DNA from 3 places in the Candidatus Symbiopectobacterium sp. NZEC135 genome. Region 2 is predicted to be linked to each of the others. Evidence: predicted binding sites of a transcription regulator. Region 2 holds the regulator's gene; each other region holds the start of a gene.
The links. The regulator CRP, encoded in region 2, controls carbon source genes, mostly activating them, when cyclic AMP is high. The targets are predictions, from matches to a motif close to ATGTGANNNNNNTCACAT.
Positions count from the first base shown of each region.

Region 1: adhE (bifunctional acetaldehyde-CoA/alcohol dehydrogenase) is a predicted target of CRP. The motif match lies at 3,401-3,418, and genes of this name have one in related genera.
Region 3: J5224_RS11210 (iron-containing alcohol dehydrogenase) is a predicted target of CRP. The motif match lies at 4,025-4,042, and genes of this name have one in related genera.

Region 1 covers NZ_JAGFPF010000009.1:47,447-58,643, forward strand. The annotation lists gene oppC (oligopeptide ABC transporter permease OppC) at 1-338, opposite strand, end outside; gene oppB (oligopeptide ABC transporter permease OppB) at 350-1,270, opposite strand; partial or broken gene oppA (oligopeptide ABC transporter substrate-binding protein OppA) at 1,371-2,966, opposite strand; gene adhE (bifunctional acetaldehyde-CoA/alcohol dehydrogenase) at 3,677-6,343, shown strand; gene J5224_RS07500 (thymidine kinase) at 6,448-7,056, opposite strand; gene hns (histone-like nucleoid-structuring protein H-NS) at 7,670-8,077, shown strand; gene galU (UTP--glucose-1-phosphate uridylyltransferase GalU) at 8,193-9,107, opposite strand; gene rssB (two-component system response regulator RssB) at 9,345-10,361, opposite strand; gene rssA (patatin-like phospholipase RssA) at 10,472-11,197, opposite strand, start outside.
Region 2 covers NZ_JAGFPF010000084.1:627-10,479, reverse strand. The annotation lists gene J5224_RS22065 (YheU family protein) at 1-217, shown strand, start outside; gene J5224_RS22060 (phosphoribulokinase) at 328-1,197, shown strand; gene J5224_RS22055 (OsmC family protein) at 1,284-1,691, opposite strand; gene crp (cAMP-activated global transcriptional regulator CRP) at 2,008-2,640, shown strand; gene argD (bifunctional acetylornithine/succinyldiaminopimelate transaminase) at 2,705-3,928, opposite strand; gene J5224_RS22040 (aminodeoxychorismate synthase component II) at 4,053-4,628, opposite strand; gene J5224_RS35825 (carbohydrate-binding protein) at 4,813-4,914, opposite strand; gene J5224_RS22035 (hypothetical protein) at 4,911-5,069, opposite strand; partial or broken gene J5224_RS35820 (lytic polysaccharide monooxygenase) at 5,113-6,003, opposite strand; gene J5224_RS22030 (polysaccharide lyase) at 7,110-8,234, shown strand; gene J5224_RS22025 (lytic polysaccharide monooxygenase) at 8,293-8,922, opposite strand; gene J5224_RS22020 (lytic polysaccharide monooxygenase) at 8,981-9,625, opposite strand.
Region 3 covers NZ_JAGFPF010000017.1:67,327-78,523, reverse strand. The annotation lists partial or broken gene J5224_RS35785 (ash family protein) at 519-617, shown strand; gene J5224_RS11220 (hypothetical protein) at 765-986, shown strand; gene J5224_RS11215 (MFS transporter) at 1,180-2,388, opposite strand; gene J5224_RS11210 (iron-containing alcohol dehydrogenase) at 2,691-3,857, opposite strand; gene J5224_RS11205 (helix-turn-helix domain-containing protein) at 4,176-4,394, opposite strand; gene J5224_RS11200 (type I secretion system permease/ATPase) at 4,461-6,359, shown strand; gene J5224_RS11195 (HlyD family type I secretion periplasmic adaptor subunit) at 6,445-7,866, shown strand; gene J5224_RS11190 (DUF5625 family protein) at 7,933-8,454, shown strand; gene J5224_RS11185 (DUF5625 family protein) at 8,657-9,178, shown strand; gene J5224_RS11180 (hypothetical protein) at 9,201-9,347, shown strand; gene J5224_RS11175 (DUF5625 family protein) at 9,382-9,903, shown strand; gene J5224_RS11170 (S8 family serine peptidase) at 9,930-11,197, shown strand, end outside.

The sequences.
Region 1 (11,197 bases), on a different contig from region 2:
ATGAGCGCAGCGGCAATGCCCACCAGTAATGAAATTCGCCCGCCGATGGCAACGCGCACCAGCAGATCGCGGCCGTTAGAGTCGGTACCAAAATAGTGCATTGACGCCAAATCCGGTGCCTGCGACATCATGGCAAAATCGGTATCGGCAAAATTGAAAGGAGACAGCAACGGCGCCAGCGTAACAAATAGCGTAATGATCCCCAGCATCATAAGGCTCGCGACGGCGGCGCGGTGATGCATAAACCGACGCCCGGCATCCTGCCATAAGCTGCGCCCCTTGACCTCCAATGATTCTCCCATCTTCATCAGCGTGTGATGATTTTGCTTTCTAAACATCCTCACCTCACTCAATAACGAATTTTGGGATCGATGACGGCATAGAGCACATCGATAATGGCGTTAAACAGGATCGTCAAACCGCCCACCAATATGGTCAGGCTAAGCACCAGAGAATAGTCCCGGTTCAATGCACCGTTAACAAACAGTTGTCCGATGCCTGGCAAACCAAAAATGGTCTCGATCACCATTGAACCGGTGATAATGCCAACAAACGCCGGCCCCATGTAGGAGAGCACCGGCAACAAGGCCGGCTTCAGTGCATGGCGCAAAATGATGTGGCGCATCGGCAACCCTTTCGCGCGCGCAGTGCGGATAAAATTGGCATGCAGCACTTCGATCATCGCGCCGCGCGTAATACGCGCAATACTGGCAATGTAAGAGAGTGAAAGCGCCACCATCGGCAATAACACATACTTGCCCGCCCCCCCGTTCCATCCCCCGGCGGGCAACCAGCGCAGCGTGATCGAGAACACCAGTACCAAGAGTGGCGCGACCACAAAACTGGGGATCACCACACCGGTCATGGCAAACCCCATAATGGTGTAGTCCCAGCGGCTATTTTGGTACAACGCCGCTACGGTGCCTGCTGTCACGCCCAGGATCACAGCAAACAGAAAGGCGACCGCACCAAGCTTGGCGGAAACGGGAAACGCGCTAGCCACCAAATCGTTAACCGAGTAGTCCTTATATTTAAATGACGGGCCAAAATCCCCCTGCGCCAATTGAAACAGATAACTGCCGTATTGTTTCAATATCGGATCGTTGAGATGGTATTTGGCCTCAATATTCGCCATGACTTCCGGGGGCAAATTACGTTCACCGGTAAAAGGACTCCCCGGCGCTAACCGCATCATAAAGAACGAAATCGTAATCAATATAAACAGCGTCGGTATCGCTTCCAGACAGCGGCGCAGAATAAATTTCAGCATGGTCCTACCTATAAAGGCATTGCACCTGTTTCTGTGCTCGCCCTCTCTCTACCGATCATTTTTTCGGCAAGAGAGAAGCGATGCACATTAAGGGACGGCGTTAATGTTGTAAAATATAAAGATCTTTCACATGAATATTGTCGAGCGGATCCTTTCCCGTCAGACCACCGACATAGGGTTTTACCAACCGGGTATTCGCGTAATAAAATACCGGAATCGTCACCGCATCGCGGTCCAATTGTGTTTCAGCCTGTTGATAAACTGTCGCACGTTCTTCTTCATTGGCGACTTGCAATGATTTCGCTATAAGCGCATCAAACGCAGCGCTTTTGTAATGTGACGTATTTGAGCTACTGTCCGATAACATGCTGTTTAAAAATGATGATGGCTCATTATAATCCGCACACCACCCGGCGCGAGCCAGGTCATAATTGCCCTGATGGCGTGTACTGAGAAACGTCTTCCATTCTTGATTTTCCAATTTTACGTTCACGCCAATATTTTGCTTCCAGAGCGAGGCGGCCGCAATCGCCATTTTCTTATGCAGGTCGGAAGTATTATAAAGCAGCGTCAACGTCAACGGTTTTTCCGGTGTATACCCCGCTTCGGTTAACAAGCGTTTTGCTTCAGCATTGCGTTTTTCCTGCGGCCAGGTAAACCACTCAGGCACGCTGGCCTTTAAACCATCAATATACGGTGGTACAAAACCATAGGCAGGCATATCACCTTGATTTTTGACCTTGTTGGTTAAAATTGTCTGATCGAGCCCTAAACGCAGCGCCTGACGAACCCGCACATCGGTAAAGGGTGCACGCTGGTTATTAATTTCGTAATAGTAAGAGCACAAATACGGTGTCACCTTCACCTCATTGGGTATTTCCTGCTTCATTTTTTGAAACAGTTCAATCGGTAAATTGGTATAGGTGATGTCAATTTCGCCGCTGCGATAGCGGTTTACGTCCGTCACTTCTGAGGATATGGGTAAATACGTCACCTGCTCAATGGTAGTATGCGCATTATCCCAGTAGTGCGGATTACGCACTAACACCAGGCGCTCATTAACGACCCAGCTTTTCAACATATAGGCACCGTTTCCCACCCAATGCTGTGGTTGGGTCCATTTCTCACCAAACTTTTCTACCACCGTGCGATTGATGGGTTACATGGCAGGATAAACAGGAAGTTTATCAAAATAAGGCACCGCTTCGCTCAGCGTCACCTCCAGCGTATGGTCATCGACGGCTTTGACGCCCAGCGTGTCCGGCGTTTTCTTTCCGGCAATAATGTCGTCAATGTTAACAATATGCCCGTATTGCAGGTAGCTGGCGTAAGGCGAGGCCGTTGCCGGATCGGCTAGTCGTTGCCAACTGTAAACAAAATCCTGCGCGGTGACGGGATCGCCGTTTGACCAGCGTGCGTCTTTACGCAAATGGAAGGTCCAAACGCGGAAACCTTGATTTTCCCAGCGCTCGGCCACACCGGGCACCATTTTTCCATTCGGATCGGTAATCACCAGCCCTTCCAGCAGATCGCGTGAGGCGTTGGACTCTGGCACACCTTCTATTTTATGCGGATCGAGGGAGGCCACTTCCGCACCGTTGTTGCGCACCAGCACCTGATCTTTGGCTAACGCGGTGCCGGGCGGCGGTGCCGAATACGCGACAAGCGCACCGCTACCCCAACTGCCAAGCAACAATGCCACGGTGGCGGCAAGCCGTGCTGCTCTCGTATGCCATTGACGTCGTATTTGCGCCGAATTTGCTTTTTGTGAAACAGCGTAACCTGATAATCCGTTGTCCATATATCCTGTCCTCTCTATGTTATCGTATTGATATAACATGGGTTCCATCAAAGCTAATGCCATGATGGAAATGCAAGACGTATCCTGGAAGCGTTTCTAACGTAATTCTGGTCTACGGCTACCCGTTCTGTGATGACGCAAATACACGACGGGCTATTCTCACGCAAACAACAGGTGAATAATTTTATGGTAATCGAAATATTCAGAGAATAATCCAAATATTTTCCGGCAGATGGCAGGTTATAAATACCAACAAATGCAACAATAACGATACAAATAACCACTTAAATTAACCATTTTGCTTGCTGAATGGAGTCAGCATTTTTGAATCGGGATGAAGATCACACAAAAGGCACCCACTAATGGGTATGCTGCCTTCACAGTGTTAAACAGAAGATGTGGAATGAACCACCATCACCCACGGAGAAGAGAGGAGATTACGCCACCGCTGGCCACAGCCCTTTCAGGCAATGAGTAGGTTAACCATGCGTTCAGCCACGAATGCGATGCCGTTATCTATACTTAGTGTTTTGCAATAATGATTTGGCTACAAATGGTTTGTCAGATCATTGCCTGAAAGAGTTTAACATTATCAGGAGAGCATTATGGCCGTAACAAACGTTGCTGAACTGAACGCATTGGTTGAACGCGTTAAGAAGGCACAGCAGGTCTTCGCCAATTTTACTCAAGAGCAAGTCGATCACATCTTTCGTGCCGCCGCCCTCGCCGCCGCTGACGCCCGCATTCCGCTGGCTAAAATGGCGGTAGCGGAATCGGGTATGGGTATAGTGGAAGATAAAGTGATTAAAAACCACTTCGCTTCAGAATATATCTACAACGCCTATAAGGATGACAAAACCTGCGGTATTTTGTCAGAGGATGACACCTTCGGTACTATCACCATCGCCGAACCGATCGGATTGTTGTGTGGGATTGTCCCGACCACTAACCCAACCTCCACCGCCATTTTCAAAGCGCTTATCAGTTTGAAAACCCGTAATGGCATTATCTTCTCGCCACACCCGCGTGCCAAAAATGCCACTAATAAAGCCGCAGACATCGTGCTTCAGGCCGCCATTGCTGCTGGCGCGCCAAAAGACATTATTGGCTGGATTGATGAGCCTTCCGTAGAATTGTCCAACCAGTTAATGCACCACCCTGACATCAATATGATCCTCGCTACCGGCGGTCCGGGCATGGTAAAAGCCGCCTACAGTTCCGGCAAACCGGCCATCGGCGTGGGTGCTGGCAATACACCGGTAGTGATCGATGAGACAGCAGATATCAAACGCGCCGTTGCCTCGATTCTGATGTCGAAAACGTTCGATAACGGTGTTATCTGCGCCTCTGAACAGTCGGTGATTGTGGTAGACAGCGTTTACGACGCAGTGCGGGAACGTTTTTCAACCCATGGCGGCTATTTGCTGCAAGGTAAAGAACTCGAAGCTATTCAATCGATTATTTTGAAAAATGGCTCGCTCAATGCGGCGATTGTCGGTCAGGCCGCGCCCAAAATTGCGGAAATGGCCGGTTTTACCGTGCCCGCAGGCACTAAAGTCCTGATTGGTGAAGTGGTTAACGTGGATGAGTCAGAACCCTTTGCCCACGAGAAACTGTCACCCACGCTTGCCATGTATCGCGCCAAAGATTTTGACGACGCCGTCGTCAAAGCCGAAAAATTGGTCGCCATGGGCGGTATCGGCCATACCTCGTGTTTGTATACCGATCAGGATAATCAGTTAGCGCGCGTCAACCACTTCGGGGCGATGATGAAAACCGCGCGTATTTTAATCAATACGCCAGCCTCTCAAGGCGGTATCGGCGATCTGTACAACTTTAAGCTGGCACCGTCACTGACCCTGGGCTGCGGCTCTTGGGGCGGTAACTCTATTTCAGAAAACGTCGGACCCAAACACTTGATTAACAAGAAAACGGTAGCCAAGCGAGCTGAAAATATGTTGTGGCACAAACTTCCTAAATCCATCTATTTCCGTCGTGGTTCCTTACCCATCGCACTGGAAGAAGTGGCTGAGGATGGCCACAAACGCGCCTTTATCGTCACTGACCGTTTCCTGTTTAATAACGGCTACGTGGATCAAATCTCCTCGGTGCTGAAACAACACGGTCTGGAAACCGATGTTTTCTTTGAAGTAGAAGCCGATCCTACGTTGAGCATCGTGCGTAAAGGCGCGGAACAGATGCAAGCGTTCAAACCTGATGTGATCATCGCACTGGGTGGCGGCTCGCCGATGGACGCAGCCAAAATCATGTGGGTCATGTATGAGCACCCGGATACCCATTTTGAAGAGTTGGCCCTGCGCTTTATGGATATCCGCAAGCGTATCTACAAATTCCCGAAAATGGGGGTGAAAGCGAAGATGATTGCCGTCACCACCACCTCCGGCACCGGTTCTGAAGTCACGCCGTTCGCCGTAGTAACGGATGATGCCACAGGGCAAAAATACCCGCTGGCTGACTATGCGCTCACCCCGGACATGGCGATCGTGGATGCGAATCTGGTGATGAACATGCCAAAATCCCTGTGCGCCTTTGGCGGCCTGGATGCGGTTACCCACTCACTGGAAGCCTACGTATCGGTGCTTGCCAACGAATATTCCGACGGACAAGCGCTACAGGCATTGAAACTGCTTAAAGAGAACCTGCCAGCCAGCTACCGCGACGGCGCGAAAAACCCGGTAGCGCGTGAACGCGTTCACAACGCCGCCACCATCGCCGGTATCGCCTTTGCCAACGCCTTCCTGGGGGTTTGCCACTCCATGGCGCACAAGCTGGGCTCTGAGTTCCATATTCCGCACGGGTTGGCCAATGCTCTGTTGATTGCGAACGTCATTCGTTATAACGCGAACGACAACCCGACCAAGCAAACCGCATTCAGCCAATACGATCGCCCACAAGCGCGTCGTCGTTATGCCGAAGTGGCGGATCATCTGGGGCTGAGCGCACCCGGCGATCGCACCGCAGCGAAGATTGAGAAGCTGCTGACTTGGTTAGATGAAATTAAAACTGAACTGGGCATCCCAACCTCGATTCGCGAAGCAGGCGTGCAGGAAGCCGATTTCCTGGCGAAAGTGGACAAGCTGTCTGAAGATGCCTTTGACGATCAGTGTACTGGTGCCAACCCGCGCTACCCGTTGATCGCTGAGCTGAAGCAGATCATGCTGGACACTTACTACGGTCGTCCGTATACGGAAGTTGTTGAAGAAGAGAAGGCCCCGGCCAAAACCGAGAAAAAAGGTAAAAAGGCTAACTGAGAAGCGATAACACGCCCTTGCCGTTAAGGTGAGGGTTTCTTGCCCCCAGCGAAGCGTACATCGCTGGGGTTTTTTATCTGGCTATTTGTTACCCGCTATGCCGCCTATTGTCTCTCTGTCGATAGTGACGCGTGGGTTAATCCCAGTGCGTTTTTGTAGTGTTTGCGGCAGACTGATACATAGCGCTCATTACCGCCGATCACCACCTGCTCCCCCTCACGCAGCGGATTGCCCTGCGCGTCAAGCCGCAGCACCCGATTCGCTTTGCGCCCGCAATGACAGACCGTTTTCAACTCGATCAGCTTATCCGCCCAGGCGAGCAAATACTGGCTACCGGAGAATAATTCGCCCTGAAAATCAGTACGTAGTCCGTAGCACAGCACCGGAATATCCAATTCGTCGACAATGTCCGATAGTTGATTCACCTGCTCGCGGGTTAGAAACTGACACTCATCGATTAATATACAGTGCACAGGCTGCTCACGTTGCACATTAAGCAACAAGGTAAACAAATCAGTTTGTAAATTAAACACCAACGCTGGGGCGGAAAGTCCAATACGCGAGCTGACTCGCCCGATACCATCACGGTGGTCTATTTCAGCCGTTAGAATCAGCGTCCTCATCCCCCGTTCCTGATAGTTATAAGAGGACTGTAATAATGCGGTAGACTTTCCCGCGTTCATTGCCGAGTAATAAAAATAAAGTTGAGCCATGTTTATAACCCCAAAAGAGCGCTTAACCCGCGCAACGCGCGGCGGCGCATTGTATCATATTTTGAAATAACCGGCGTGCCTGCTTGCCGGTGCTGTCCTGAGGGTCAAGAGAGACAAAACGTCGGGATAACGACGCCATTACCGCCACAATGGCGCCGGTAATCGGCATATATAAGGCAATCAACAATTGCGAGAATTCCTATACTGGGGAAAACATTAACAGCATAAGCGATATTTAGCGTAAATAATTAGCATTGTATGATATCGGCCAGAACAACGTACAATCGCCCTCTTTTGAGTAAGGGAACGGGTAACTTGATTGGTGTTTATCAACGCGGACAACAGGTAAACGTTTCCGGGTATAAAAAATGCTTATATAGCGCACTGGCAGCATCACCGCTGATCGTTTTAACGCAGTGTGCGGAGTAATACTCAAGTAACACGTATTTCATTTGTTAACAACGCGGTTTTATTTACCTGCGCGGCAACGTGATATCGGTTTTAAAAACGCCATTTTTTAACAATCTTACAAATTTGACTATTGCAGAAAATAAAATAGCCATCTATTATCACCCTACATACGCCACCAATAATATTATTTGAGATTATCACAATGAGCGAAGCACTAAAGGTTCTAAACAACATCCGTACTCTGCGCGCCCAGGCGAGAGAATGCAGCCTGGATACTTTGGAAGAAATGCTGGAAAAACTGGAAGTCGTTGTCAATGAGCGTCGTGACGAAGATAATCAGGCGCAAGCAGAAATCGAAGAACGTACCCGTAAATTACAGCAATATCGCGATATGTTGATTGCTGATGGCATCGACCCGAACGAACTGTTGCAGTCTTTGGGCGCTGCCAAAACTCCGGGCAAAAGCAAACGTGCTGCGCGCCCGGCGAAATATCAATATACCGATGAAAACGGCGAAGCAAGAACCTGGACTGGCCAAGGCCGTACGCCTGCCGTGATTAAGAAAGCCATTGAAGAGCAAGGTAAATCTCTCGACGACTTCCTGCTGTAATTCCCAATCGGAATCGTTGTACTTATTTAAGAAAAAACCCCGTTAACCGGGGTTTTTTTATATCCAATTTTCGTGACGCCCCGCGAACCACAAAGCAAAGCGCCATCGAATTAGATTACTTCACATCATTTTCATTAACGGTTTCATTAAGCCATGTGGCAAAATCATTGCCCAGCGTATTGTGACGCAGGCCGTATTCTACAAATGCACGCATGTAACCCAATTTGTTTCCGCAGTCATGACTTACCCCTTTAAGGTGGTAAGCTTCCACAGTTTCTTTTTCCATCAACATGGCAATGGCATCGGTTAACTGGATTTCATTACCCGCTCCTGGCGGTGTTTTTTCCAGCAGAGACCAAATATCAGCCGACAGCACATAGCGACCGACAATAGCCAAATTGGAAGGAGCCTCTGACGCCTTGGGCTTTTCTACTACACCCACCATCGGTGCACTGTCGCCAGGCTGTAATGCCTGCCCTTTACAATCAACAACGCCATAGCTACTGACGTCTTCAACCGGTTCAACCATAATTTGGCTGTGACCCGTTTCAGAAAAACGCGCCAGCATTTCACTCAGGTTGTCTTTCTTCAAATTGGATTCAAATTCATCAATGATAACGTCGGGCAAAATAACGGCGACGGGTTCATCTCCCACTAAAGGATGTGCGCACATCACGGCGTGCCCCAATCCTTTTGCCAGCCCCTGACGCACTTGCATGATGGTGACATGTTTCGGGCAAATAGACTGAACTTCTTCCAACAATTGACGCTTAACGCGCTTCTCCAGCATCGCTTCCAGCTCAAAACTGGTATCGAAGTGGTTTTCAATGGAATTCTTGGATGAGTGTGTAACTAAAATAATTTCGTTCAAGCCTGCGGCGATACACTCATTGACGACGTATTGAATGAGCGGCTTATCAACCAGCGGCAACATTTCTTTTGGAATCGCTTTTGTTGCCGGCAGCATCCGAGTCCCTAGCCCTGCGACGGGGATGACCGCTTTTTTAACTTTTTTATTCACCGTTGACATAACAACCTCTGATATACCGTTCAAATAATGAACTTTTTTTGCCGGGTTTAATTCGGGATACACCAGCCTGCTCGGCCAGAGACGACACCCGGTAAACGCGATGGCTATGATAAAAATAAAACAACGCTTTATATAGTAGGAAATAAAAATTAATTTCGAAAGCGAAGAGTATGCAACAAATTGCATGATGAACGCCTATCAGACTATTCCGTAGGCCTCATCACACTGCGTAAGCGTTCAATCTGCGGATAACATCAGTCGTAAGCGTCCGCCGCGCCCCCATACCTGACATTCAAAAGCGGCGCACTCATAGTTTAATTGGTTAAGATAGGCGCCATCGAGGGTGCCGAGCGGAATACCATTGTTTAACACCAACTGCTCCTCGCCTGCGTTCAGCATGGCATGCAAACCCGCTGAAATAAGGATAAGTCGTTGCAGTCCTCGGTGATAGTAGCCCACTAACAGCGGGAAGCGTCCATTAAGATTGGCCTGACGTAGCAGTTGGTTGACCTGTCGCAACAAGACGGGCAATTCTGGTAGACGATGTTGCTGATTAGCCAGATGCTCTTGTAACAGCCCGTTAAACAGCGTACGCAGCAGCAGGGCTGCCAGCGTACCGTTATTGTTCACGGCTTGCGTCACATCAAGGCAATAGAACGCCAAATCATCATCAGACAATGCGGCAATATCCAGCACCAAACCTGGTTGCTCCAATGACGTCAATTGGCGGTAACGCACGCTGCAACCCGCCATTTTTTGTTGCACCGGCGGCTGTAGTTGCGCCAGCAGTTTATTGACCGCATCGGGCGATTGGTTGAGTGAATCCATATCCTCCATCAACTGCTCAACTTCACTCAGTTGAGAAGTAAACATATCGGGATACATACAGGTCATCACGGCTTCGCGCAAGCGCGCATAATCACGGATAGGTTTGAGCATCACGTCCTGAACGCCCAAGCGCAGCACTTTGGCAACATCCCCCATCTGACTGGTGGCAGACACCACCAGAATAGGCGTGCGATTATCTTGCAACCTGAGCGTTTCAACGAACTCAATGCCTCCCATCTGCGGCATTTCCAAATCGCACACGATCAAATCAGGGTGATAGCCTTGCATTACGGCTAATGCATCCACCCCATTGACAGCTTCACGCACAGACGCACCCAGCGATGTCAGATAGCCAGCGATCACGGAACGAAATACCGCCTCATCTTCAACAATCAAAATGTGCTTATCTGTTAATGGCTGACCCATTGATGACCTCATACGTCAACTTCATGCATATTCCCTCGCGTTGTTCGGCCTTAACCTCTGCCACTCCACACTTTTACCCTTTAAATACGGGTCTGATGCCGCAACCTGCACTAGCCTGCATCTCGGTTTACCAACAGTTGCAGTTCATCCTGCTTTTTCTCCACGGCCAGCCGCCCTGCGGCGATCGCCTCTTGCGCACGGTGAAAATCCAGCGTGGCAATTTGTGGACAATAGGGCTGCACCACCACATCAGGCGGGTCGCCAGCCATACGATGCATTTTTAAACGGTTTTCCAGCACTTGGATGGAGGCCGTCATGATATCCATCGCTGAAGGTGCGCGATTGGCCCGCTGACGCTGCAATCCCATGGACAAGCGCTGCCGGAGCTTGTATTGCCAGTTGAGCGACGTCGATTCCGCCTGTGTTTCCTCAGCCATAGCGGTCACCGACAGCATGTCGTCATGCCCCAGCGTCGCGTTATGTTGCAAATCCACGGCAATCACCACGTCAGCGCCCAGCGCGCGCGCCAGAGAAACCGGGACCGGGTTCACCACGGCACCATCAACCAGCCAATAGGCATTGTGTCGCACGGGCGCGAGCAACCCCGGCATACTGCATGAGGCGCGGATCGCATGGTGCAGATCGCCCTCGGTAAGCCACAGTTCTCGCGCCGTTGTCAGATTAGTGGTCACTGCCCCGAACTTGATAGCACACTCGTCGATCTGCTGGGTACGCAATATGTGTCGCACCTGGTTAAATACCCGATCGCCGCGCAATAACCCGCCGCGTTGCCAGGAGAGATCCATCAAGCGAATGACATCCCAATGATGAAACCC
Region 2 (9,853 bases):
CTGGCAGCAGCTTGATAGCGATACGCTGCAAAACATTATTGAGTCCTTCGTGTTGCGTGAAGGCACGGATTACGGCGAGCAGGAGCGCTCACTGGAGGAAAAAGTCAGGGATATTCGTCGCCAGCTTGCCTCGGGCGACGTGGTGCTGGTGTGGTCAGAACTGCATGAAACGCTGAATATCATGCCGCGCACCCAGCTCAACGAAAATACGCCGTAACGTGATAAATCACCGTTTCCTGACGTGCGGGGGGTCGTCTTGCGCCACCGGGTCTGTTATACAGTGAGAGCCATGTTAGCCAAATGCCTCATCCGACGGAGTGAAACCGCATGTCGCAACAACACCCGATCATTGCCGTTACTGGCTCCAGTGGAGCAGGCACCACCACGACCAGCCTCGCGTTCAGGAAAATTTTCCAGCAGTTGCAGATAAAAGCCGCTTCACTGGAAGGCGATAGCTTTCACCGTTATACCCGGCCAGAGATGGACATGGCGATTCGCAAAGCGAAAGATTTGGGCCGCCATATCAGCTATTTCGGCCCAGAAGCCAACGATTTCAGCCTGCTTGAGCAAGCGTTTATCGACTATGGCCGCAACGGTACCGGAAAAACGCGCAAATACCTGCACACTTACGATGAGGCGATCCCCTACAATCAAGTGCCCGGCACCTTTACGCCGTGGGAACCGATGCAGCATCCTACCGATATGCTGTTTTATGAGGGGTTGCACGGCGCAGTGGTCACCGACCAGTACGATGTTGCCCAGCACGTAGACCTACTGGTCGGCGTGGTGCCCATCGTCAATCTGGAATGGATTCAAAAGCTGGTTCGCGACATCAATGAACGCGGACACTCACGTGAAGCAGTGATGGATTCGGTAGTGCGTTCCATGGAAGATTACATCACCTACATCACGCCGCAGTTTTCTCGCACCCATATCAACTTCCAGCGCGTACCAACTATCGATACCTCAAACCCCTTTGCCGCCAAGGCGATCCCTTCGCTGGACGAGAGTTTTGTGGTGATCCATTTCCAGGGCGTCGAGCATATTGACTATCCCTATCTGCTAGCCATGCTGCAAGGCTCGTTTATTTCACACATCAATACGTTGGTGGTGCCGGGGGGGAAAATGGGTCTCGCCATGGAGCTGATTATGGCGCCGTTGGTAAAGCGACTGGCAGAAGGGCGTAGCGCGGGCTGAGATAACACACACCGCCCGCCAGAAAGCTATGCGACAACGAAGAAAGCTATTCGACTATGAAGAAAACTATACGATAACGAAAAAAACTAGGCGACAGCGATGATTTCGTGGCTGTGCGTGACCTTCACCGCCTTTTCTAACATTAGCGCCACTGAACAATACTTCTCCGCCGACAGCGATACCGCCCGTTCAACCACCTTATCCGTCAGCCCTACGCCCGTGACGATAAAATGCAGGTTGATATGGGTAAACAGACGCGGCGCTTCTTCACGACGCGTGGAGGATAATTTGACTTCGCACCCGGTGATCGTATTGCGGCCCTTTTGCAAAATGGACACCACATCAATGGCGCTACAGCCCCCTGCCGCCATCAACACCATCTCCATCGGACTGGGGGCTTTATCGCCGGCATTGCCATCCATCAGGATCTGATGCCCGGATGACGACTCACCGAGAAAGGTCAGATCTTCAACCCATTTTACGCGCGCTTGCATCCACAACTCCTCAAATTTATTTGAAAATTACTCACTGTTATATATAAAAACCGCCGATAACTAGAGCTTAATCATGCTGAAGCGAGACAACACGAGACAGGCTCGTCAAGCTGTGTTACAAACAGGAATAGAATCCGTTCCTTCAGCTTTATGCTGACGGTAAGAACGGATCGTGACGTCGCCATACAGAAGCCAGTATATTCCCTGACGTCAGTCCGCCAACACGGAATTTTTACTACTAGCACGTTGATACGCCGTACAGGGAACTCTGAACCCTGTAATTTGCGCAGTGAATTACAACAGAGGATAACAGCGAATGGTTCTCGGCAAACCGCAGACAGACCCGACTCTTGAATGGTTCCTTTCTCATTGTCATATTCACAAGTATCCATCGAAGAGCACGCTGATTCACCAAGGTGAAAAGGCAGAAACGCTTTACTACATCGTGAAAGGCTCAGTGGCTGTGCTGATCAAGGATGAAGAAGGCAAGGAAATGATCCTCTCCTACCTCAACCAGGGGGATTTTATTGGAGAACTGGGCCTGTTCGAAGAGGGCCAGGAACGCAGTGCATGGGTGCGGGCGAAAACGGCCTGTGAAGTCGCTGAGATCTCCTATAAGAAATTCCGTCAGCTGATTCAGGTCAACCCGGATATTCTGATGCGTCTTTCCTCACAGATGGCACGCCGCCTTCAGGTGACCTCCCAGAAAGTGGGCAACCTGGCCTTCCTGGATGTGACGGGCCGCATCGCACAGACGCTGTTGAACTTGGCGAAGCAACCCGATGCCATGACGCACCCGGATGGGATGCAAATCAAGATCACGCGTCAGGAAATTGGTCAGATTGTTGGCTGTTCCCGCGAAACGGTAGGCCGTATTCTGAAAATGCTGGAAGACCAGAACCTGATCTCGGCACACGGCAAAACCATCGTGGTGTACGGCACACGCTGATATCACCCGTGCCGCTTAGACAAAAGCACGTTGCGCTGCGCAGCGTGCTTTTGACGAACCTTCCCTACTCCGCTTTCACTACCGCTTCCACCGCCCGCGCGAACCGCGCCATGCCCTGATCGATATCTTCCAGATCAATCACCAATGACGGCACAAAACGCATCACGTTAGGCCCAGCGACCAGCACCATCACGCCCTGCTCCGCAGCAGCAGCAAGGAACTTGCCCGCCTGACCGTGCCATTTAGGCTTCAGTTCTGCGCCAATCAGCAAACCCATACCGCGAATTTGCTCAAAAATACCGTGCTCTTCATTAATGGCCTGAAGAATCGAAACGAAACGCTCGTGGCGCGCTTGTACGCCGGAAAGCACCTGTGGGGTGTTGATGGTGTCTAATGCCGCTTCCGCTACCGCACAGGCCAGCGGATTACCGCCGTAAGTGGTGCCATGTACGCCGACAGTCATCACAGAGGCAACCTCTTCAGTAGTCAGCATGGCGCTGATGGGGAACCCGCCGCCCAGCGCTTTCGCCGTGGTGAGAATATCCGGCGTCACGCCATAGTGCATGTAGGTAAACAGTTTACCGGAACGCCCCATGCCGCTTTGCACTTCATCAAACACCAGCAGCGCATGATGCTGATCGCATAGCTCACGCACGCCTTTGAGGAATTCCGGCGTGGCCGGCGTAATGCCGCCTTCGCCCTGAATTGGCTCCAGCACCACGGCACAGGTATGGTCATCCATCACCGCTTTTACTGCGTCTAGATCGTTAAACGGCACGTGCACGATATCGGCCGGTTTTGGTCCGAAGCCATCGGCGTATTTCGCCTGCCCACCGACCGAGACAGTGAACAAGGTGCGACCGTGAAACGCATTGTAGAACGCAATGATTTTGGTTTTGTACGGGCTGTGGCGCTTAATCGCATAGTGGCGTGCCAGTTTGAAAGCCGCTTCGTTGGCTTCTGCACCAGAGTTAACAAAGAACACACGCTCGGCAAAGGTGGCGTCGATCAGTTTGCTGGCCAGACGCAACGCTGGCTCATTGGTGAAGATATTGCTGGTGTGCCACAGCGTTTCACCCTGCTGCTTTAACGCCGCCACCAGCGCCGGGTGGCAATGACCCAGTGCCGTTACCGCAATCCCACCAGCAAAGTCGATATACTCGCGCCCTTGCTGATCCCATACGCGGCTACCTTTGCCTTTAACCGGCACAAATTGCGCCGGTGCGTATACGGGGAGAATCACCTTGTCATGCGTCGCCCGGGTTACCGCCTTTGAATCTGTTGTCATTTGCTTCCGTCCACACCGCTTAAAGTGAAAATATAATCATCAAATATGCATAAAAAATCAATACGCAAGGTTATAAAATAGCGCGTTATGACAGTCCGTTTTATCGCAACCGGTGCTGATAACCTCAGGTATTAAGGAAATTCTGCAACAATTGATGCCCTTGCTCACTCAGAATACTCTCCGGGTGAAACTGCACCCCTTCTAACGGCAAGGTTCGGTGGCGTATTCCCATGATTTCATCACGCTCGCCGTCACGCTCCGTCCAGGCCGTCACGTCAAACTCGGGAGGCAAAGAGGTGGGGTCGATCACCAGAGAGTGGTAGCGCGTCACCGTTAATGGCAGTGCCAGCCCGTTAAAAACGCCGCTCCCGGTGTGCTGTATCACGGAGGTTTTGCCGTGCATCACTTGGCGCGCCCGCACCACGCGCGCACCAAACGCCTGCCCCATCGCCTGATGTCCAAGACACACGCCAAGAATGGGCAGCTTGCCTGCAAAATGGCGAATCGCCGCCAGAGAAATACCCGCGTCATCCGGCGTGCAAGGGCCGGGGGAGATCACCAGATGCGTAGGGGCCAGCGCTTCGATGTCGCTCAACGTAAGTGCATCGTTGCGTTTAACCAACACCTCAGCGCCCAGCTCACAAAAATACTGGTAGAGGTTGTAGGTGAATGAGTCGTAGTTGTCGATGAGTAACAGCATGCAGAACACGTCTTACGATGGATATATAGGCGGTAGGCTACTGTGCTTGGGTAAGCTTAAGCAATGAATATCTGACTCACCGGAATCATCACCGAAAAAAGTGATAGGTATTTGCCACGCCATCAGTAAAAATACCGGGCAGTAGATTGCCCGGTATTGATGTGCTCTGATTAGAAACGCGCTGCTATATCAGCCGCCATAGCGTGCGAGCCTGCGCTGGATTCCACGCCGGTGAGTCTGCTCGGTGCCCTTGTATACATTCATAGTTAGACCCCTGATATGTCACTCGGTCTCCCCTTTCATACCGTGTTCCCAACTGCCATTGAGGATAACGTCCCGGCGGTGGTGGTGGTGGTGGCGGATCAATAGGACCACCACCACCTCCTCCTCCTCCTCCTCCACCTCCACCTCCGCCGCCAAAATCAACATCCAGTGCGCCATAAAAACCGGCCCCAGAGTCCGCGACCAGCCATACCGCTAAAATGATATGATGACCCGTCCTGGGCGCTGATGGGATCAAAATAGATTGACTGCTCATTGGTCCCATTGATTGTATCGATTCCTGCCAAAAATATCTGTTTGTGTGGAAATTGCTTTGAAACGGTGCCGGTTCAAAATCTGCACGCGTTGGCCGATGATTTCTATTCCAAGTAGGGCGGGTAATGAAATAGCGATAACCGCGTGTTCTATGATTCACCGTGTGATTCCAACTGATCGGGACCAGTTGTCCCGGCCGTACAGGGAATTTTGGCCACACAGAGCCACGTGCTGTCAGTAATTGGCTATCAGACAGGTTCACAATATCACGGGCATCGGTACGACCACCGCTCAGAATGAACCCATCCGGCAGAGTCAATGGTATTGGGGGAGCAACCCGTGTTTCATCAGGAAAAGGCCCAGCCTCCCCTGGAAACCAACGGAGATCACTGCTGTGGGTGCCATTATTAAACGCCGGGAAATTTTTTTGCCCTTCCATTTCCGTTGCTTGATGGTTACTGATCCATCCCCTAGAGCGTGCATAATAGGCTCTAGAACGTGGAAGTCTTATATATCCATGAAACGGCGCAATACCATCGGGGTCATGATGGCAACCACATTCCTCCGGCTCATAATAAGTTTCAGGTTGTGGATACTCACTACAGGGGTTATCGGGAATACAGGGGTTGTAGGGTGGCGGATACTGACCGCAAGGATTGTAGGGTGGCGGCGGTGGATCTTCCACACAGGGATAGTAGGGTGGCAATGATGGATGGTCACCACAGTGTTCAACAGGTGGTAAAGGATACTCACCACAGTGATCAATCGGAGGGATTATAGGTTGATCGTCATGCTCATCAGGTTGACCATGATAATGCTCGTCATCATGTTTAGCCATTTTTCACCTCTCATTATTGATAAAACAACGATATATCGATAAATAAAAATCACTCAGTAATATAGCTACCTATATCGATGCTTATATTTCATTCGTGCCATTATTAATAATTAAAATAGAAATAAAATTGATACATGCGCGAAAATAACAAAAGCAATCACACTCAAATACAATTCGAGATCAAATTATTCAGTTAAGAATCAACCTTCAAAAAAATATAATGCAATCAATAAAACCTCCTTTTCCCTACAGGAAAGTGGTTGTACACAAGATATTTAAAAAGCTAACAAATGCATGCTGGCGGGATAAAAAATCAAAGCGAGACAAGGATTCATCCCCCCCCCCATTAAACAAACACCTCAATTTGATAATGGCTAGCTGACTAAGAATTAGCATTTTTAATAAAAAACAAAATAACAATAATTATACTAACTCACTTTAAAAAATTATTTCCTTTTTTACATTGTAAACCCACGGATAAACAAATCAACCATAGAATAAAATTAACCATAAGCATTTGTTTTCAATGAAAGAAAAAAAATAAACGACTCCATGTCAGCAAAATCCTAAAAAATATTATCTTCAGAGAAAAAGCCTGGTTAATATTTAAAATTCAAAATTAATTATACATTAAAAATCACTTAGCGATAAAATCAATGATCACACTAACCATTGATAATTTACACTTTTATTTTCAACATCTATCAACGTACATAAAAATGTGACTTAGATTAAATTTTTTGAATTGAAATCGCAAAAATATTGATGAAAACCTATCCAGCATTGCGCAAATCGCCAAATTAAGAAAGCCACTTCCATTCACCTGAAAACCAACACACCATAAGAAAAAAATAACATTATGAATCATAATAATTTTTTATGTTTCATGAAAATCAAAACTCACTGTAAAATCGATTAAAATGTAAAAGAATCATTTCTCTCTCAATAATTACCTTTCATTTGTTTTTTTCTCACTTTTTGCTTTAATGATACGGCAATACAGTAAAAGCACTTTTCATTTTTATTGAAACAAACCTATACCCTACCCTCGGCATTGGGATCATTATGCCGGAGCAAAACCATAACTCCCTCAGGAGACAACAGGAATGAAACACGTTCTACTTTCTCTTACCGCAGGATTGCTGACATTAAGTGCACAAAGCGCATTTGCCGCGAATACCGGTGGCTATGCGACCACAGACGGCGGTGATATCTCGGGTGCCGTAAAAAAAACCGCCCATTCCATGCAGGATATTGTCGACATCATTGAAGCCGCTCGCGTAGATAGCAGCGGCAAGAAAGTGAAAACCGGCGCGTATCCGCTGGTTATCACCTATGACGGCAACGAAGATAAACTGATCAATGCCGCCGCTGCCGATATTTGCAGCCAATGGAGCAAGCCCGCTCGCGGGGTTGAAATCAAAGAATTCACCAAAGGGATTACCATTCTTGGCACCAATGGCTCATCGGCCAACTTTGGTATCTGGTTAGTGAAATCTTCCGATGTGGTGATCCGTAATATGCGTTTCGGCTACATGCCGGGTGGTGCGAGTGACGGCGATGCCATCCGCGTGGATAACACGCCGAACGTCTGGGTTGACCATAACGAGATCTATGCCAAGAACTATGAGTGCCCCGGCACACCGGATGGCGATACCACGTTTGAATCCGCGGTTGACATCAAGAAAGCGTCGACCAACGTGACGGTTTCTTATAACTACATCCACGGTATTAAAAAAGTCGGATTAAGTGGCTCAAGCAGCAGCGATACCGGCCGTAACCTGACATACCACCACAACGTTTACAGCGATGTGAACGCCCGCTTGCCGTTACAGCGCGGGGGGCAAGTGCATGCCTATAATAACCTCTATTCTGGGATTACCAGTTCAGGGATAAACGTACGTCAGAATGGGCTCGCGCTGATTGAACGTAACTGGTTCGAAAACGCCGTTAACCCCGTGACGTCACGCTACGACGGCTCAAACTTCGGTACCTGGGTTCTGCGTGATAACAACGTCACCAGTGCGGCTCAAAACGCTACATATAACATCACCTGGACCAGCGACTCCAAAGCGTACGTTAACGCAGAGGACTGGAAATCAACAGGCACCTTCCCGTCATTGCCTTACAGTTATTCACCGGTCAACGCCCAGTGCGTGAAAGCGAAGCTGGCACAGTTCGCCGGTCAGGGAAAAGGTCTGGCGGTCCTGACGACAGCATCCTGTAACTAACCCACAAGTAACATCAAGGCCACATTACGTGGCCTTGATTTCTCGTATTATCGCTATCTTAAGAACCAAAATTAACATCCAGTACCTGATAGAAAGCGTCTGCTTTATCAGAAACGGTCCATACTCCCAATATGACCTGATAACCCGTGCGCTGTGGCACCACACAGTCGGTACTCGTATTTTCCAGAGGGGTTGAGTCTACCGGCACATAGTTCATACAGAAGGGTTCTGGCTCGAAACTGGCACGCGTCAGCGGCGCATTCGGGTTCCAGTTCTGTTTCGTGATAAAGAACTGCCAACTGTAAGTGTTATAGGGCGCTTTCATGGTCCAGGTAAAGGTGTTGTATCCTGGATTCATCGGGGACTTATACCAGCGATTAGCACTTTGGGCATCCAACTGAGAAAACTGAGGATTTCCCGCACTGGCAATTTTCCCGTCCGGTGGGCCCTCTACCGGGAAACCTCTTGGGCCTTCAATATATTGAGGTTGAAACTTTGCCGGTCCACAATTTATATTATTAATCCCACTGATGTCGCTGGTACACAAAATAACGCGGCTGGGTGGGGATGAAATATATCCACTGTATGGACTTTCCGGTGGTACGGCCTGTGCATCAGCGACCACCTCTTCAGCAACCCCATAGGAACTGACAAATAGAGTTAATAGCAGCAAGACGATGTGTTTCATTTCTTACTCCAGATTTTATATTCAGCATTTTACCCTGTTGTATCATTCATGATAGCGATCAGAATTGAGCATCAATGACTTGATAGAAGGCATTTGGTGTGTCCGCAATCGTCCATACCGCCAGCAACACCTGGTATCCGGTACGCGCAGGGATTGTACAATTCATAGAAAATGGTGATGTTGGTCGGGGATAGGGCGGTGAGAATATTTGCTGACAAATAGGCGAAAGGTTAAAACTGGCACGCGTCAAAGGTACACTGGAGTTCCAGTTTTGATTAGTAATAAATACCTGCCAGGAGCGCGTAAGGTGCGTTTGCGTCAGCGTCCACGTAAACACCCTGTTTCCCGCTTGCATCGGAACACGTACCCAGCGAGTAGCGGTTTGCTGATTCATCTCGGTAAATCTGGGGTTTCCTCCACTGGCGATTTGGCCATCAGGTGGACCACCATTGGGAAAACCTAGTGGCCCTTCAATCGATTGAGGCTCCCATTGAACAGCACCACAGCCCGTATTATGTTGTGGTGCGGGAATAGCAGTACGGCACAGGGTGGCGCGGCTTGCCGGATTGTTGACAAAGCCATGCGCAGGCATAATGTCAAAAGGAGGTTGCGGTGGATTATGATCAACAGTGATATTTTCTGCTTCAGCCATTACTTGAACACAACCAAGTAACATACTTAGCAGAAGTAGGAATCTTTTCATTTCTTACTCCATTGTCATCATGATAACTAGCTGAATGAGAATAAGTGTGTAGCCATATGCGAATAGCAATACGTAATGGCCCGGTTTACTGCTCCATAAATAAATGACATCAATAATATATTCAATGACAAATCTGTCTTTATTTAAAAAATCAATTAGCCTCAGAAATTAATCTGAAAAATTAATAAAAATATCAAATCACAGTGAAACAGCCTTAAATGACAAGCC
Region 3 (11,197 bases), on a different contig from region 2:
TAACGACAGGCAAAGTAATCGGGATTGCACTAAAGCAAAAGTAGCAAAAGGATGATCTTAGTCATGTTGAACCGGGGTTATCTGCGTTGGAAAGGTTTGAATCCGGGGGATTGTTCCGCAATGTCTTCTGAACGGGTAGCAATGATATGTCGACGAAACGGTTTTTTTTAACCCTATTGGCGTGACATGTTTATGGCATCGACATCGTTGTATCTGTCATACTTTCATGGAGCAGGCGGCATTTGCTGCGTGAATTGAATCAGTAATACGGGCTGACAAGCCGCAGGCAACAGCGGCTTAAACATAGCCTCTCCGACACGCTCACAGCACTTCCTCAAACTTGCCTCTTCATCCCCTAAAACGCTATAGTTCTTCTGCTGCCGCAAAATCGGCAGCCGGGATTTGCAGCCCGAGCACTCAATGGTGACGTAGGACGCGCCATGCGTCTTTTTTTACGTCAATGACCTGACACGCCTGTTTGTTATGCGGCCTTTTTCACACCGCAATGCATCCAAACAATGGTGGCTCAGGCAGGGCAGCCCTCGGGCTGGCCGGTATCCATTGAGGCCGGTACTGCAAACCTTGTCTGGGCTACCACCCATGAGATTTGCAGCTCTGGTGGTAGTGACGCTTGTTACTCAATGGAGACTGCCCAATGGCTACCACCCCAACCGTGCTATACCCGCGATTCCCCCTTCTTTCTTTTGCGGATCTTATTGTGGAGAAATCCCGCTTTTCGCTTCTGCCCGTTCAGGCGGTGCAATATGTTTGATGCTGCCCCTTTAACCGTGGAAGAAATCACCGATCAGTGCCGTGCGTTAGCACATGCGGTGATAGCGCTGGAAAACCCCGAGGTAAAAGAGATCCTCAGTTTTATGCTGGCGGAACGGCTGGAGTCTCTGCATGTGTCGTTGAATGCGCCGTATTCTTGTGGCGATATTGCTGACAAGGGAGCACGTGGCGTGAGTGTGGTAGCCAGGCAATAGCATGAACATCAAGCCACCTCAGGGTGGCTTTTCAGTTTTAACGGGCCCGCCACTCGCGATCGGCAAATGTCTCCCATTCTTGATGTGAATGATGCCTGAAAAAAGAAGTGGTAAGCCATGAGAGAACAGACACTAACAGCAGCGATATACGGTGACCGTCTGTGGCAGAGTACTCCTTTTCACACTCCCTGATTCAACACACTTCGGTCGTCCCTTCCCGAGCCGCATCCGTTTGCTTGCGCCTAATTTGCGTCAGCACCAGCAGCAGGGCGAGTAGCGCCAGCACGGCACCAGAAATGGAAACGACACCGTAGCTCCAGCCGAGGTTCAGCACGGCGCTGCCTAACGCGGCACCCAGCGCGTTGCCGAGGTTAAACGCACCGATGTTGACCGATGAGGCCAGCCCTGGCGCACCTGTCGCTTCACGCATTACCCAGGTTTGCAACGGCGGGACCACGGCAAAAGTCGCGGTGCCCCAGACAACCAAGCCGATGGCTGCACCTGCCTTGGTGGTTGCCAGCCAGGGGAATGCCACCATGCTGATGGCGATCAGGCTTAAAAATACCATCAGTGAGCCTTTTACCGAACGATCTGCCAGCTTGCCGCCTAATTTGGCACCGAGGGTGAAGCCAATGCCAATCAACACCAGCATACCGGTCACATAGCCGGGAGACACCTGCGTAATGGATTCGAGCGATGGCGCAATGTAGGTGTAGAGCGTGAACATGGCACCTGCACCCATAACGGTGGTTGCCAGAATCACTAACACCACGGGCTGCGTCAGTACGCGCAGTTCGGCTCGCACATTGGGCCTTTCTCCGTGGCCGCCCTTGGGCAGGAAAGCGCCTAATGACAACATTGCAGCAACGCCCAACAACGCGATACCCAAAAACGATTCACGCCACCCGACCACTTGCCCAAACCAGGTTGCCACGGGAACGCCGCCGATGTTGGCGATGGTCAACCCCATAAACATAGCGGCAACGGCACTGGCCTGTTTCTCACGTGGCACGAGGCTTGCTGCCACAATCGAACCAATACCAAAGAATGCCCCATGGTTTAAGCTGGTAATGATCCGCGCAATCACCAGGCTGGTGTAATTGGGGGCCATGGCGGAGGCCAGATTGCCCAGAGTAAAGATTGCCATCAGCGCTATCAATGCTCTGCGGCGCGGCCAGCGGGCGAACAGCAGCGTCATCACCGGCGCGCCGATCATCACACCGATGGCATAAGCAGAAATCAGCATCCCTGCGGTAGGGATGGATACGTCCATTCCCTGAGCGATGGTTGGGAGCATACCCATTGGGCCAAATTCGGTGGTACCAATACCAAATGCGCCAACGGCGAGCGAGAGCAATGGCAGGGTTGAATTGTTCTGTGAAGCTGTACCGCTTATAGACATGATTTGGTTCCTAATCGTTGCGATTTGAACGCCACCAGCATTGAATCGCCCCGGAAATACAGGCATCCATCAGCGCTTGCGATTTGAACTCGGCATTCTGCAGTGATTAAGCGGGGAGATAAACGTAGAAAAATAAAAAACACTTTTGCGAAAAGTGGCAGATTGAAGACAATGCCTATTAGCGATGATCGATGAAAATACGGAGAGGGGAATCGGGTTAACGCTGTAGAGGGTGCTACCTGCGCGTTGTGTCGGACTCAACGTTCCTGCCGCACCGGTAACCCCTCTGACGATGTTATTGATTACAGAATCGCCTCGCCTTCATAGGCCTGACGGTACAGCTCAATAACCTGCTCTTTGGTGGCTTTGCGCGGGTTGGTTAATTGGCAAACGTCTTTCTTCGCGTTCTCAGCCATAATGGCGAAATCTTCCGGTTTGACGCCAAGGCTCTTAAGGTCGCGCGGAATGCCAACTTGTTGGCCTAAGCGTTGAATCGCGCTAATGGATTTCAATGCGGCTTCATCTGTCGACAGGCCATCCACCTTTTCCCCCATGGCTTCGGCGATATCTCTGAACCGGTTAAGGTTACCGATGAGGTTAAAGGATTCAACATACGGCAGCAAAATGGCATTACACACGCCGTGCGGCAGATTATAAAAACCGCCGAGCTGATGCGCCATGGCATGCACATAGCCCAATGATGCGTTGTTGAAAGCGATCCCCGCCAGATATTGCGCGTAAGCCATGTTGTCTCTGGCTTTCATATATTCACCATTGGCAACCGCCTTCGGCAAATATTGAGTGATCATTTTGATGGCTTTTAAGGCGGCGGCATCGGTAAGCGGGTTTGCCATGGTAGAAACATACGCTTCAATGGCGTGGGTTAATGCATCCATCCCGGTCGCTGCTGTCAGTGATGGCGGCATCCCGACCATTAATTCCGGATCGTTAATGGATATTTGTGGTGTAACGCGCCAGTCAACAATCGCCATTTTAACTTTGCGTTCTGTATCGGTAATAATACAAAAACGGGTAATTTCCGACGCAGTGCCCGCCGTGGTGTTAATCGCCATCAGTGGGATCATGTCGTTGATCGATTTATCGACGCCTTCAAAATCGCGAATATTTCCGCCGTTAGCGGCGATAAGGCCAATCCCTTTCGCACAGTCATGCGACGAGCCGCCACCGAGAGAAACAATCGCGTTACAGTCATTTTCCCGATAAGACTTGATGCCTTCGGCAACGTTTTTATCCGTCGGGTTCGGCTCTGCACCGCCAAATATATGAACGCCAATACCTGCCTTTTTATAAATTTCAGCCACCTTATCCGCCATTCCGCTTTTGGCAAGGAAGGCATCGGTGACAATAAGGATTTTTTTAGCATTTAACGTTTTTGCAAGACTGCCCGCTTCCTGAACGCTGCCCTCACCAAATACATTTCGTGTGGGTAGAAAATAATATGTCGACATACAATTTCCCCTATTTATAAATGATGGCTGTCAGTATGTTCATCAGAGTTTCTGGTTATTTTGTTAAAAAATAGCTACTTAGCGCCAACATTAAGCAGCACCAGATAGGGATAACAAAAGCAGAGGGTGAACATCTGTGGGCAGTGTAAGGGAATAGCGGTGATGAACTTTGATTTACATCACATTATATGCGATTGTTTTTAACAATAAGTGACATTGTTTTTACAACTAATTTTCGAGATGTTTAATACTGACCAAAGATAGGCGTTGTACTGGAAAGCGTGGAACGGAGGGGAAATAGGAAATGATGGGGGAGAATCAATAGTCGAACAGCACAGTTAACGGAATACCGAGTCCTGCGGCGATGATACTGATGATTTCTAAGGTTGGATTTCTGACACCACGTTCAATGCCACTTAAGTAAGTACGATCCAGATTGCACCGACTGGCCAGTGCCATCTGCGTGAGCCCGGCCTGAGCGCGCAACGTTTTGATGCGTTGTCCAAAGCGTCGCGTAATATCTCTGGTATTCTGCATATCGACGCTGTCCCGTTGTTGCTATCTCAGTGATTCATCATTATAACCCACCCAAAGTAGAACGTTATCTGTGCAATCTGTTTTTTTATACGTTGGATTTCTCTGACGCAAGATGAAAAACACATTCTGATTCATGACTCTCGGTCGCTACATCCCGACATTATTGATTTTGGCCAGCTTGAAAATCGTTGGTCCGGGCAACTCGTGCTGGTGTGTTCGAGTAACGCACTACCTGGAGAATCCTCGCGCTTTGATTTTACGTGGTTTATCCCTGCAATTGTTAAATACCGTAGGCTGTTGGGGGAGGTGCTTGTAGGGTCTTTTGCTTTGCAGCTTTTTGCCCTTGTGACCCCGCTCTTCTTTCAGGTGGTAATGGATAAAGTACTGGTACATCAAGGGCTAACTACATTGGATGTTGTAGCAACAGGCCTGCTTGGCATTATGTTATTTGAATCAGCGCTGAGCGCACTCCGTAGCTATGTATTTGCTCACACCGCCAGTCGAATTGATGTGGAGTTGGGATCCCGTCTGTTTCGACACTTAATCAATTTACCTCTTGCTTATTTCCAGGCCAGACGAGTAGGTGATTCCGTTGCGCGTGTACGCGAGTTAGAAAATATTCGCAGTTTTCTAACGGGTAACGCAATTACCGTGATGATAGATGTCCTTTTTTCCATGGCGTTTATCCTGGTGATGCTGTCCTACAGCGGCTGGCTGACCCTCATTGTCGTGGTGTCTTTGCCACTTTATGCGCTCGTCTCATTGTTGGTGACCCCTCTCTTACGAATACGTTTACAAGACAGTTTTACGCGTAACGCTGAAAATCAAGCATTTTTGGTTGAAACGGTTAACGGGATCGATACCTTAAAATCAATGGCGGTTGAACCACAGATCGTGCGTAAGTGGGATAACCAGATGGCCGCTTATGTCGAAGCAAGTTTCAAAACACAGTTCCTGTCTACGCTCGCCAATGAAAGTGTATCGCTGATTGGCAAACTCGTTACAGTTTCTACACTCTGGCTCGGCGCTCGCCTGGTGATCGATGGACATCTGTCGGTGGGAGAACTGATTGCTTTTAATATGCTGGCAGGCCATGTCAGCGGCCCTATCATGCGCCTGGCACAACTGTGGACCAGTTTTCAGCAAACGGGGGTTTCCGTACAGCGTCTGGGCGATGTCCTTAATTCCCGCACTGAGCTGTCTCAGGCTACGCGCAGTACCCTGCCGCCACTGCGTGGGAGCATTGCATTCGAACAAGTCCATTTTCGTTATCGGGTTGATGGCTCTGAAGTGTTGCAGGGTATCAATCTTACCATTAATGCAGGAGACGTTATTGGTGTGGTGGGGCGCTCTGGTTCTGGAAAGAGTACGTTAACGCGTCTGTTACAACGGCTTTATGTCCCAGAACGCGGGCGTGTCATCGTAGATGGGATGGACCTGGCGTTAGCTGACGTCTCCTCACTGCGTCGGCAAATTGGTGTAGTGCTGCAAGATAACATGCTATTCAACCGCAGTATTCGAGAAAATATTGCGTTGAGCGATCCTGGCATTCCCATTGATGAGGTCATGCATGTCGCCAGCATGGCGGGAGCCCATGAGTTTATTCTGGAACTGCCAGAGGGCTACGATACCGTTGTGGGCGAACACGGCGCATCACTCTCTGGCGGTCAGCGTCAACGCGTGGCGATTGCCCGGGCGCTAATCGGTGACCCCCGCATCTTAATTTTTGACGAAGCCACCAGCGCATTGGATTACGAATCTGAACGTATCATTCAGCAGAATATGCAGCGTATTTGCGAAGGGCGCACCGTCATTATTGTTGCTCACCGGCTGTCAGCCGTACGCCACGCAAACCGTATCCTGGTCATGGATCGTGGTCAAATCGTGGAACAAGGCACGCATGATGAGCTGGTGACGCATCCCGAGGGCCACTACGCCAAATTGTACCGAATGCAGCAGTGTTAAAGATGATATCAACATGCACATAGCCCTTAATGGAGAGCGTCATGATTGGTTTATATGGATGTCAACACACCCGTAAGTTTTTAGCATGAACGCCGCGTTTTCCTTGCTACGGCGTTACTGTCATGTATGGGCTCAAGCCTGGCGGCAACGTAAACGTATGGATGCAGCGCCAAGAGTTGCTCATGAGCTGCAATTCTTGCCCGCAGCGTTAGCATTACAGGAAACCCCCGTTCATCCTGCCCCTCGGATTTTTATATGGAGTATCATCAGTTTTGCTGCTTTGGGGTTGCTCTGGGCCTGTATCGGCACGATAGAAATCGTGGCAGTGGCATCAGGAAAGGTAGTGCCTAGTGGCAAAACCAAACTGATTCAGCCCAGCGAAGCGGCGGTGGTCAAAGCCATCCATGTTAATGACGGTCAGGTCGTGAAAGCAGGTGAACTGCTGGTGGAGCTCGATCCCACGGTGGTCAGTGCTGATGTGAGCCGCATCGAAAGTGAGCTGTTAGCTGCGCGTATCGACAGTGCACGCAGTGCCGCCATGCTTGAAGCCATTAATCAACCACTGCAGGCTGACACGTTACTGAGGTTAGGGACGATCGCCAATGCCCGTCAGGATGAAGTGCTGAGTGCCCAGCGTTGGCTGCAAGGTCAATATCAGGAATACCGTAGCAGTCTGGCTTTAGTCGATGCTGAAATTCAGCAACGCCGTGCCGAAATGCAATCTGCCGAGGCCCAGGTTAGCAGCCTGCAACGAACGTTACCTATCGTCACGCTGCTGGCTGAGGATTACCAACAGTTGCTGGCAAAGCACTATGTTTCTCGACATGAATATCTGGAAAAAGAGCAAACACGGTTGGACTTACAGCGTCAACTCAGCGTGCAACAGTCCAACGTGCAGCAGTTTACCGCCGCGTTGGATGAAGCGCGGCGCCGACGAGAAGCGGTTGTTGCGCAAAATCGAAGGGCCATGCTTGATCTACAACAGGAGGCCGATCAGAAGGTCGCCAGCCGAGTCCAAGCGCTGACTCAGGCGCGTTATCAGGAAACACTGACCAGCCTCAGAGCGCCGGTAGACGGCACCGTTCAGCAATTAGCCATTCATACGGTGGGGGGCGTGGTGACCCCGGCACAACCGCTGATGGTCATCGTTCCCGTCGATCAACCGGTAGAGATTGAAGCCGTGTTGGAAAACAAAGATGTCGGGTTCGTTCATGTGGGTCAAGCCGTCACGGTCAAAGTGGAAACCTTTACCTTTACCCGTTACGGAACTGTCGATGGCGAAGTGCTTAATGTGTCGAATGATGCCATTGAAAATGAAAAGCAGGGATTGGTTTATAGCAGCCGCATTCGCCTAAAGACCAACCATATAGTGATCAATGGCAGGCGCGTCCCACTATTACCCGGCATGAGCGTGACAGCGGAAATAAAAACCGATCAGCGCAGGGTCATTGATTTTTTCTTAAGCCCGTTACAGGCCTATTTGGATGAAGGTTTGCGCGAACGATAGTTGATACCCAAGGCATATCCTAAATAATTCAATTTTCTGTAATCCCATTTTACAAGGAAATGTGAAATGACCATCGCAACGGTAATAATGTGGTTAGGATATCGAAAAAATAAAATGATTCTGCTGGCCAGTTTCTGGCTAGTGGCCTGCACGGATCCGCTTCATCTTTATCAACCCCTTGATGTGACGCGCGCAGGACAAACGGCACGTTTTGATTTTAACATCCCTAAAAAAGGAGATTATCGCTTTGCTTTGCTGTTTGATACCGAGAGTGCTCCCAGTGAAATAAACAGACGATTCGATCTTTTCGGCGGGTATAAAGAAAAGGGTGTTGTGATTCCTGTTTCTTTACTCATTGTTAAAGATGGTAACGTTTTTTTTGATGAGAAAATAGAATCAACTGGAACTGAGTGGGGGCAATCTATCGAATATGACGGGAGGAGGATAAACACGACAGTTCGTAATTTAAGTATACTTACATTACCCCCCGGTAATTATCAGGCAACGGTCTCCATCCTTAGTGATACCCCTGAGTTTAAAAATATTTTGTCTTTTTTCGATGTTGATTTTTTTAATCCAAAAATCTGATTAATCTAACATAGGCGTTGTGATGATGAAAAACAATACAGCGGGTTATGCCGCCTACCCAAAACCGCTTACGAGATCACCATTGAATTAACTCGAGAGCAGTGCAGTAGATGGGGCTATTTTCTGGCGTTATTAAAAGTAATTGTTCGCAATAAAAAGGATTTTGAGGAAAACCTGTTTGCTTTTAAACAAGGAAAACATAATGAAATATACAATGAGTGTGCAAGCGTTAAAACAATGGCGCAATGCAGTGCTAATGATGGCCTGTTTCTGGCTAGTGGCCTGCACGGATCCGCTTCATCTCTATCAACCACTTGATGTGACGCGCGCAGGACAAACGGCACGTTTCGATTTTAACATCCCTAAAAAAGGAGATTATCGCTTTGCTTTGCTGTTTTATACCGGGAGTGGACTTATTGAAATGAACCGGCGTTTTGCTGTATTTGGGGAGCAGAATGAGAAGGGCATTGTACTCCCGGTTTCTCTGGTCATTGTTAAAGATGGACATGTGTTTTTTGATAAGCAAATAAAATCAACTGGAACAGGATGGACCCAGCATATCAAATATGAAGGAAAAGAAATAAACACTGCGGTGCGTAATTTAGATGTACTGACATTACCCCCTGGGAACTATCAAGCAACGGTGACCATGCTTAGTGACACCCCTGAATTTAACGACATCTTGTCTTTTTTTGATGTCGATTTTTTTAATCCCAAAATCTGAGTAATCTAACATAGGAGTTGTGATGATGAAAAACGATACAGCGGGTTATGCCGCCTACCCAAAAACCGCTTACGAGATCACCATTGAATTAACCCGAGAGCAGTGCAGTAGATGGGGCTATTTTCTGGTGTTATTAAAAGTAACTTTTCGCAATAAAAAGAATTTTTAGGAAAACCTGTTTGCTTTTAAACAAGGAAAATATAATGAAATATACAATGAGTGTGCAAGCGTTAAAGCAATGGCGCAATGCAGTGCTAATGATGGCCTGTTTCTGGCTAGTCGCCTGCACGGATCCTCTAAGTATAAAACAGCCTATCGATGTAACGTGTTCAGGACAATCAGTACGCTTTGATTTTACTATCCATAAAATGGGGGATTATCAGTTCGCGCTGCTGTTTGAAAATTGGATAAATCATGAAGAAATGTTAAGAAGAACAGCATTGATCGGTGATCTTCATAAAAATGGTGTTGTTATCCCTGTAGCACTTAACCTTGTAAAAGATGGGAGGGTTTATTTTGATGATGAAATGAAAACAGTGGGAAGTTGGTGGAGCTATTCGTTTTTCTTCCAAGGAAGAAGAGTTTCTACTGATGGTCGAAATATAAAGATTTTATCTTTATCTCCTGGTCATTATTCAGCGACTATTACAATATTAAAAGGAGCTGCTGATTTCAGAGGTGTTGATAGCTTTGTTCATGTTTCTTACTACGAACCTAAAATCTAAGTATTTTCTTTAAAAGGAGTTTAATTATGGAAAAGAAATACACTGTGACCTATAAGGTTTCTCCTAAGGATACACCCTATGTTTATCAAGCCGATAAAAATGGGCACAAAGCCGGTGAGATCGATCAGTCTCGGGGTGGGCATATGTGGTATGTGTTAAGCGATGGCAGCGGTGAGGAAAAAAGTGTCGGTTTTGAGTCAATGTATAATGAAATGCGTGGGGAAGGAAAGCTAACTACGTTTGATAATGCCGCCTACCAAAATACATCGTATGAAGTCACCGTTGCCCTAACCAAAGAAAACTACGATAAATTATTAGACTTCTCAAAAGATCCAAACACAGCAGGCTTTGATGCTACCCGCTATCGCGTACTCACCAACAGCTGTGTCGATTTTGTTTTTACTTCACTAAAAGCGATTGGCTATAACAAAAGAGATTTTGAGGGAAATTTGTTTCCCAATAATAATGTCGCGGCATTGCACAATCTTCTGTATAACAATGGCGCACAGATTATCCGTGATGACCTGACACGCCACGGTGAATATTACCAACAGAGGGGGCTTGACGCCTGCTTATGGCTCAGCGATAAAGAGAGGCTTTCCCCCACAACGGGAAATAGCCTGATCGGTATTGACATCAAACCCTCGCCCCAGCCACAGCAACATATTGAAGGAGAAAATAAAGCAACACAGGACGTCATCAATGGGTATATCGACCATTCGGCGACACACCATATTTTTGCCTCCGGCGGGATGCTCAATAAAACCGATTTTATCTCAACCCAAATGTCCAGCCTCGCCACGGGCGGTATTCGTCCCGGTGCAACCCAACGTGACCCGAACGCACGGCCGAACACTTACCTGTCACGCTTTTATCAGACCCCGGATGCCAACAAGCCTCAACAGTGCCTGAACAATGCCGCGATGCTGAACGGCTTGTCCGCGTTAATGACCCATAACGTATATGTCGATCCGCTGTTATTGGATCTGAGCGGTAATGGCGTCCAATTGACTGACATTCGTGACGGTGTGCTGTTTGATACTGACAACAGCGGCACACTTAAGCGTACCGGCTGGGCAGACAGGCATACCGGGATTCTGGTGCGCGATCCTGGAAACGGCCAAATAACCAATGCCAGCCAGATGTTTTCAGAGTATTACGGTGGTGAGGCTGGTTCTCATGGGCTGGCGGGTAACAAGACATTCAAAAATGGCTTTGCCGCGTTAGCCAGTGAAGATGCGAATAAAGACGGTGTCATTGATGCACGGGATCCCGTTTGGGGAAAATTACGGGT